Regions from separate parts of the Kitasatospora sp. NPDC058243 genome, predicted to be linked through region 2. Evidence: riboswitches for the same ligand, from Rfam matches in the RefSeq annotation. Region 2 holds a riboswitch; the other holds the start of a gene.
The links. A riboswitch is a leader RNA that binds a small molecule or an ion and turns the genes downstream of it on or off. The one in region 2 is predicted to bind cobalamin.
Positions count from the first base shown of each region.

Region 1: it holds a riboswitch for cobalamin, as region 2 does, so the genes downstream of both, ACFVX9_RS09785 (peptidase) here and ACFVX9_RS06665 (FecCD family ABC transporter permease) in region 2, are expected to answer to the same signal.

Region 1 covers NZ_JBHVWW010000010.1:30,971-35,108, reverse strand. The annotation lists gene ACFVX9_RS09795 (hypothetical protein) at 1-265, shown strand, start outside; gene ACFVX9_RS09790 (flagellar hook-length control protein FliK) at 401-880, opposite strand; gene ACFVX9_RS09785 (peptidase) at 911-1,984, opposite strand; cobalamin riboswitch at 2,084-2,224, opposite strand; gene ACFVX9_RS09780 (enoyl-CoA hydratase) at 2,292-3,068, opposite strand; gene mmsB (3-hydroxyisobutyrate dehydrogenase) at 3,065-3,997, opposite strand; gene ACFVX9_RS09770 (enoyl-CoA hydratase/isomerase family protein) at 3,994-4,138, opposite strand, start outside.
Region 2 covers NZ_JBHVWW010000006.1:73,060-77,197, forward strand. The annotation lists gene ACFVX9_RS06655 (ABC transporter substrate-binding protein) at 1-423, opposite strand, end outside; gene ACFVX9_RS06660 (ABC transporter ATP-binding protein) at 446-1,210, opposite strand; gene ACFVX9_RS06665 (FecCD family ABC transporter permease) at 1,210-2,292, opposite strand; cobalamin riboswitch at 2,382-2,521, opposite strand; gene sodN (superoxide dismutase, Ni) at 2,610-3,005, opposite strand; gene sodX (nickel-type superoxide dismutase maturation protease) at 3,193-3,648, shown strand; gene ACFVX9_RS06680 (CGNR zinc finger domain-containing protein) at 3,671-4,138, opposite strand, start outside.

The DNA of each region.
Region 1 (4,138 bases), on a different contig from region 2:
CTTCTGCGACTTCGGTGGCGTCGACGACGGTGCGCTCGACCGTTTCGACGGCGGCTTCGCGGAGTTCGTGGCGACCGTACTCACCGGCGGCTACGCCCATGAGGACGAGTTGCTGGTGCGCCCGGACCCGGAGGAGTGGGGACCTCAACCGGCCCGGCCACTCTGGACACCCGCCTACGACTGGACCGGCAAGGACTGGGGCGCGGAGTGGGGCATCACCTGGTACCGGCCCACCGGGTCGACGGAAATGCCCTGGACCAGGTAGCGGTGATCCGCCGACCTGGCATTCGCCCCTTCGCTCGCCCGGCGGCGCCGAACGTCCCGCGCCGTCTGAACCCCGCACCGCCGGTGCCCCGGCCCCCCTTCCGGGGGGGCCGGGGCACCGGGGTGTCTCCGGAGGTCAGGGCGCGGTGACGCCCGGCTGGGCGCCGGCGCCGAAGGACCAGCCCTCGACGTCGCCGGGTGCCGGGTTGTAGCTGCCCGCGCCCAGGTTGCTGTACGACCAGGGGCCGCCGTGCTGGGCGTGCCAGTACGACCAGTAGGCGCTGCCGGTGGGGTTGGTGCAGGTCGTCGGCAGGGCGTTGATGGTGCAGACGAAGCCCGGGTAGCGCGGGTGGAAGGTGTACGCGAACCCGGCGCCGGTCAGCGCGGCCAGGCCGCTGGCGGGGTCGCCGGGTGCGCAGCCGGTCTGGATACCGCCGCCGACGGCGGTGAAGTCGACCACGACGGTGACGCCGGTGGTGCCGTCGCAGGCGGCGGCCTGCGCCTTCGGGGCCTGGACGGCGGAGACGCCGAGCAGGCCGGCGGTCAGGGCAACGGCGGCGGCGATCGAGCCGAGGGTGCGGCGGGCCGGGCGCGCGGGCGCCGGGGTGTCGGTCATCGGAGCTCTCCTCTCGGGGTCAGCGGGTGGTCAGCGGGTGGTCGCCGGGCAGGCCGGCACGGGCGCGTCCGGGCGGGCACCGGCGGCGGAGAGGGTGGCCAGCGGGGTGCCGGCCAGGCCGAGGACGGCCTGCGCGGTGGCCCGGGCGCCGGTGGCCGGGTTGAAGCCGGTCGCGTCGTAGGCGACCGCCCCCCGCACCGCCGGGTCGGTGGCGCAACCCTGCTGGAGCTTGACCAGGCTGCTCCAGCCCTTGAGTCCGGCCCCGAAGCGCCCGCCGGCCAGCAGTGCCTGCGTGGCGAGGCCGGTGGTGTTGGCGTTGGACGCGGCGGCCCCGGCGGCCGGGAAGCCGCCGTCGGCGTTCTGGTGGGCGGTCAGCCAGCCGAGCCCGGCGTTGGCCTTGGCGGTGCGGCCGGTGGCGGCGAGGGCCTGGGCGGCGAGCGCGGTGGCGTCCGGGTCGCTGGTGCAGGTGGCCTGGCCGAAGGCGACCGGGTAGCCGCCGTCCGCGCACTGGCTGTTGGCGAGGAAGTCGACGGCCGCGGCCGGGGCGCCACCGGTCGTGCGGTGCAGGGCGATCAGGGCCAGGGACTGGCCGAAGGCGTTGCTGTAGTCGCCCCACTGCGAGCGGTCGGAGAACCGGCCCTCGGCGGTCTGGAGCGAGCGCAGGCGGGCCGGCAGGTCGACGCCGCCGAAGGCCGTCGGGTTCCCGCCGCGCACCTCGACGGCGAGCAGCAGCTTGGCGGTCGCCCCGGCGTAGGCCTCGGTGGTGCCGTCGCCGAGGTAGCCGCTGATGATCTCGGGCTTGGCCAGCCAGGCGGTGGCCTTCGCGGCGGCCTGGTCGGAGCTGCGCGAGGCGGCGAAGGCCAGTACGGCGTCGATGGTCAGGCCCTGGTCGGGGTAGGCGGTCCCGTTGAAGACGGACTCGAAGTGGTCGCCGTCGACGAGCTGGCGGGCGAGCCAGCCGCCCGCGGCGGCGTCGGGGCGGATCGTCGAGGACGAGGTCGCGGCGGCAGGCGCGGCCTGGGCGGCAGCGGCCGCCGGGAGGACGGTGGCGAGGGCGAGCGCGGGTATCGCGAAGAGGCGCAGGGGGCGTCGGAACGGGGACACGGTGGGCCTTTCCGGGCCCGCACGCAGGGGCCCGGAGGGCGGCGGCAACAAGCCGGGCAGCCCTCGGAGCTCCGGCCCGCAGACCACGACGGGAGGAGGGGACGACACACCTCCGCCGCCGGGTACTCGGGCTCGCCGCCGACGTGGAGTCGGCGGCCTACCGTTGCGGGTCAGCGCCGGATTCGAACCGGACTTCCCCCAGCGGCGGAGTCACAACTTGACGGCCCATCATGGCGATACGGAAAAGATCCGGTCAAGGGTTCGTGCGTCACATCGCGCCACATCGCGCCGCGAACTGCTCGGACCGTCAGCGGTTGAGGAACTCCGGCGGGCGCTTCTCGGCGAAGGCCGCCATGCCCTCCTTCTGGTCCGCCGTGGCGAACGTGGCGTGGAACAGGCGCCGTTCGAAGCGCACGCCCTCGGCGAGCGTGGTCTCGTACGAGCGGTTGACGCTCTCCTTGAGCATGACCGCCGCCGGGGTGGACATCGCCGCGATCGTCTCGGCCACCGTCAGGGCCTCGGCCAGCAGCTGGTCCGCCGGGACGATCCGGGAGACCAGGCCGGCCCGCTCGGCCTCCTCGGCGCCCATCATCCGGCCGGTCAGGCACAGTTCCATCGCCTTCGCCTTGCCGACCGCCCGGGTCAGCCGCTGCGAACCGCCGATGCCCGGGATCACGCCGAGCTTGATCTCCGGCTGCCCGAACTTCGCGGTGTCCGCCGCCAGCAGGATGTCGCACAGCATCGCCAGCTCGCAGCCGCCGCCCAGCGCGTAGCCCGCCACCGCCGCCACCACGGGCTTGCGCAGCGCGGCGAAGCGGTCCCAGGCGGCGAACCAGTCGCCGAGGTAGGCGTCGACGAAGTCGAGGGACTGCATCTCCTTGATGTCGGCGCCGGCCGCGAAGGCCTTCTCCGAGCCGGTGATGACCAGGCAGCCGATCTCCGGGTCACGGTCGAACTCCGTTGCCGCCTGCACGACTTCGTTCATCAGGAGGGTGTTGAGCGCGTTGAGCGCCTTGGGCCGGTCGAGCGTGATCAGCCCCACCCGGCCCTTGCGCTCGACCAGGATCGTCTCGTAGCCGGTCACTTGCCGTCCTCCCTCAGGGTGGTGATGATCGCCGAGAAGTCCAGGCCGGCGCCGTCGTCGGCCTGCGCGAAGTCCGCGTACAGCTGTGCCGCCCTGCGTCCGAGTTCGGTGGGCAGGCCGGCGGCGTCGGCGGCCCCGGCGGCGAGGCCGAGGTCCTTGGCCATCAGGGCGGCGGCGAACCCGGCCGCGTAGTCGCGGTTGGCCGGGCTGGTCGGCACCGGTCCGGGGACGGGGCAGTTGGTGGTGAGCGCCCAGCACTGGCCGGAGGCGGTCGAGGCGACGTCGTAGAGGGCCTGGTGGCTGAGCCCGAGGCTCTCCCCGAGCACGAAGGCCTCGCTGACCGCGATCATCGAGATGCCCAGGATCATGTTGTTGCAGATCTTCGCGGCCTGCCCCGCACCGGGGGGTCCGCAGTGCACGACCTTGCGGCCCATCGCCTCCAGCACCGGTCGAGCCGCCTCGAAGTCCGGCTCGGCGGCTCCGACCATGAAGGTGAGGCTCGCGGCCGTGGCACCGACCACCCCGCCGGAGACCGGCGCGTCCACGGCCCGGTGCCCGGCGTGCACGGCGAGGTCGTGCGCCGCCCGGGCGTCCGCGACGTCGATCGTGGAGCAGTCGACGAAGAGCGTTCCCGGGCGGGCGGCGGGCAGCAGGTCCGCGTAGGCGGCCAGCACGTGTCGGCCGGCCGGCAGCATGCTGATGACGACGTCGGCCTCCCGCGCCACCTCGGTCGCGGACCGCGCCGGACGGACGCCGTTCTCCGTCCGGGACGCCCGCCGCAGTGCCTCGGGCGCCAGGTCGTAGCCGGTCACGGTGTGTCCGGCCGTGGCGAGGTTGGCGGCCATCGGGCCGCCCATGTTGCCGAGTCCGATGAATCCGATGACTCCGTTGGATCCGTTGAATCCGTTGAATCCGTTGCGGTGGGTCACCAGCGCTCCAGGGGTGTGGTGGGGGCCAGGCCGAGTTCCCGGTCGCCGAGCGGGGCGAAGTAGCGGGCCACCGTGGCGGGCTCGACGGCGCTCAGCGTCGACGGGTTCCACCGCGGGGAGCGGTCCTTGTCGATCACCTGG
Region 2 (4,138 bases):
CCCCAGCGCCTGCGGGGTGAAGCCGCGGCCCTCGTCGAAGCCGTAGTGCCAGCCGGCGAAGACCAGGTCGGCCTTGGCGCCCAGCACGATCTCCTTGGTGATCTCCTTCTTGGAGAGCCACGCGGTCTGCTGGTAGCCGTCCTTCCAGGCGACTTGGTCGACCCGGCCCTTGTCGTCGGGCATCACGTAGCCGGCCATCCGGTCGGCCAGGCCGAGGGCGAGCATCAGCTCGGTGATGCCGACGTCGTTGGTCACCGTCCGGGCGGGCTTCTGCGGGAAGGTGAGCTTGGTGCCGCAGTTCTCCACGGTCACCGGGTAGTGGGCGGAGGCGGCGGTGGCGTCGCCGCTCGGGGCGATCTCGGCGCCGCAGGCGGTGAGCCCGAGGGTGAGCAGGGCGGTGATGGCAACGGCCTTGGTGCGCACGGGGGTTCCTTCGGGGGGTGGGTCAGATCCGGTCGAAGAGCAGTTGGACGGCGCCGGTCACCGGGTGCCGGACGGGGGTGGCCCGGACGCCGAACACCTCGGCCAGCAGGGCGGGTCGGAGCACCTCGGCGGGCGGCCCCGAGGCGACGATCCGGCCGGCCCGCAGCACGTACAGCAGGTCGCAGTGGCCGGCCGCCAGGTTGAGGTCGTGCAGCGCGGTGAGCACCGTCGGGCCGGCCTCCCGGACCAGCGCCAGCACGTCCAACTGGTGGGCGATGTCCAGGTGGTTGGTGGGCTCGTCCAGCACCAGCAGCCGGGGCTCCTGGACCAGCGCGCGGGCGATCAGCACCCGCTGCTTCTCGCCGCCGGACAGGCTCAGGAAGCCCCGCCCGGCCAACTGCTCGGCGCCGACCTTGCGCAGCGCCTCGGTGCAGCGGGCGTGGTCGTCCGCGCCCGGGCCGCCCAGGCCGCGCCGGTGCGGCAGCCGGCCCATGGCGACCACCTCGGCCACCGTGAAGTCGAACTCGGCGGAGTGCTCCTGGGGGAGCGCGGCCACCCGCCGGGCGGCCTCGCGCGCGGTCAGCGCGTGCAGGTCCGTGCCGTCCAGCAGGACGGCCCCGGCGGCCGGCCGCAACGCCCGGTAGACGCAGCGCAGCAGCGTCGACTTGCCGCTGCCGTTCGGTCCGATCAGCCCGACCACCTGCCCGGCGGCGGCGTCCAGGGCGACGTCGTGGACCAGCCGGGCACCGGCCAGCTCGACCGAGACGGAGTCCAGGGCGAGATCCATCAGCGGCCTCCGAAGGAATAGCCGCGACGGCGCATCAGCAGCAGGAAACAGGGCACCCCGAGCACCGCGGTGACCACCCCGACCGGCAGTTCGGCGGGCGCCAGCAGGGTGCGCGAGACGATGTCCACCCAGACCAGCAGCAGCGCCCCGGCGAGCGGCGCGACCAGCAGCACCCGGCGGTGCCCGGCGCCGACCAGCATCCGGGCCAGGTGCGGCACCATCAGCCCGACGAAGCCGATCGCCCCGCTGACGGCCACCACCGTGCCGGTGACGGCGGCGGTCACCACGAACAGCTCGCGGCGCAGCCGGTCCGGGTCCACGCCCAGCGAGGCGGCCGTCTCGTCGCCCATGGCGAGCGCGTCCAGCCGGCCGGCGGCGCAGGCCAGGTACGCCAGGCCGGCCAGCACGGTGGTGGCGGCGATCGGCACCGAGCCCCAGGTGGCGCCGCCGAGGCTGCCGAGCAGCCACATCATGGCGTCCCTGGCGGCCTCGCCGCGGGCGGCCGCGAAGACCATCAGCGCGGTGACGGCGGAGAAGCCGTAGGAGAGCGCGGTGCCGGTGAGCACCAGCCGCAGCGGGGTGAGCCCGTAGGCCGTCCGCGCCGCGAGGTAGACCAGCACCATGGCGACCAGCGCGGAGCCGAACGCGGAGGCCGAGATCGCCCACACCCCGAGCGAGGCGAAGGCGCCGAGCAGCAGCACCGCGTTGGCGCCGACGGCCGCGCCGGAGGAGATGCCGAGCACGAACGGGTCGGCCAGCGCGTTGCGCACCAGGGCCTGGACGGCGACCCCGGTGGCGGCCAGCCCGGCGCCGACCACGGCGGCCAGCACGGCACGTGGCAGCCGGATCTCCCAGACGATCGCGTAGGCGGCGGCCTCGTCCGCCTCCAGCCGTCCGCCCGTCAGCCCGGCGGCCAGCAGCCGCAGGACGCGGGGCAGGCCGATCCCGGAGGCGCCCAGCGCCACGCCGCAGAGCAGCGAGAGCAGCAGGGCGGCGGCCAGGCCGACGGCGAGCGGGAGGGCGGGTATTCGGCGGGCGGGCGGGCTCGTTGCGCCACTGCCCGCGGCTGCGGTGCTGCTCACGGTGCGCCTTGCCTCGGGCCGCGGGTGCGCGGGGGCGGCACCGGTCGGGCGCGGGCCCGGGCGCCATCCCCTCGCAGTCCACGGCGAGTTGTCGGGAGTTCAGCGGCCGGGGGCGATCGGGCTGGCGCGGCCCAGGGGGCCGTGCTCACCGTTGCGGGTCAGCGCCGGATTCACACCGGACTTCCCCCTCGGACGCCCTGGCAGCATAACAGCCACTCAGGCTAGGCAACCCTTACCGGGCTCGGGTGGGGCGTGAACGCACGACCGCCCCCGTCCGGGCTCGCGGACGGGGGCGGTCGGGTGGCGACGCGTCAGGCTCAGGCCTGCTTGGTCTCCCAGAAGATCTTGTCGACCTCGGCGATCAGGTCCAGCAGGGCCTGGCCGGTGGCGGGGTCGGTGGACGCCTTGGCGGCCGAGGCGGCCTTCAGGGTGTCGTTGATCAGCTGGTGCAGCTGCGGGTACTTCTCGAAGTGCGGGGCCTTGAAGTAGTCGCTCCACAGCACCGAGATGTGGTGCTTGACGGCCTCGGCACGCTGCTCCTTGATGATCAGGGCGCGGGTGCGGAAAGCCGGGTCCTCGTTGGCCTGGTACTTCTCCTGGGTGCCCTTGACCGACTCGGCCTCGATCCGGGCCTGCGCCGGGTCGTACACGCCGCAGGGCAGGTCACAGTGGGCGTGGGCGGTGGCGCGCGGTGCAAACAGACGAGAGAACATGGGAGTCCTTCCTTAGATCGTCTTCCCGCGCCCGAGATTACCCTTCCGCCCCCGGGGTTTCGCGATCGGGCGGTGGGCCTAGGGCAAAAGGCGGACCCGGAACCGGGGTAATCCGGACATCGAACGGATCGAACGGGGTGACGGTCCGTACGGCAGACTGGGACCGGTCGGTCCGGGAGGAGGAGTCGTGGCGCGGAGCACGGAACCGGCGGGCACGGAACCCCGGGGGCGGGGCGGCGGCGCGGTGCCGTTCGGGCTGGTCGACGTGGCGGGCCCGTCGATGGTCCCGACCCTGCGCGAGGGCGACCAGTTGCTGGTGCGCTACGGCGCGCCGATCCGGCCCGGCGCGGTGGTGCTCTTCCGGCACCCCTTCCAGCAGGACCTGCTGGTGGTGAAGCGGGCCGCCGAGCGGCGTCCGAGGGGCTGGTGGCTGTTGTCCGACAACCGGCCGGTGGACAGCGACAGCCGCAGCTACGGCCCGGTCCCGGACGAACTGGTGCTCGGCCGGGTGCTGCTGAGGCTGCGCCCGCGCCCGGCCTGGCTGGCGCCGGGGCGGCGGCTGGAGCGGCTGCTGCTGAGCACCCGGCTGGCCCGGGTGCCGGGCCTGGCCCGCCGCCTGGGCGTCTGGGCGGAGCAGCTCTGACCCCCTGGGCCCTGCCGGGGACCTAGCCGGCGGCGCCGAGTGCCGCGGCCTCGGCCTCCTGGCGCTTGCGGGCCCGGTACGCGGCGACGTTGGCGCGGGTCGCGCAGCGGTCCGAGCAGTAGCGGCGGGAGCGGTTGGTCGAGGTGTCCAGGTAGGCGTTGCGGCAGGGCGCGGCCTGGCAGATGCCGAGCCGGTCGGCGCCCAGCTCGGTCAGGTGGACGGCCAGGCCCATGCAGGCGACCGCGCTGAAGTGCGCGGTGGCGGTCGGCGAGTTGTCGGCCAGGTGCAGGTGCCAGCGCGGCCGGCCGGCGTCGTCCAGGTAGTCGTGCCCGGAGACCAGCGGGCTGACCGGGTACTCCATCAGCAGGCTGTTCAGCAGGTCGACGCCCCGGATCTCGTCGCCCTCGGCGGCGGCCTCGAAGACCCCGCGCAGCCTGGTCCGCACCGCCCGCAGCCGGGGCAGGTCGGACTCGTCGGCCTGTGCGGCGGC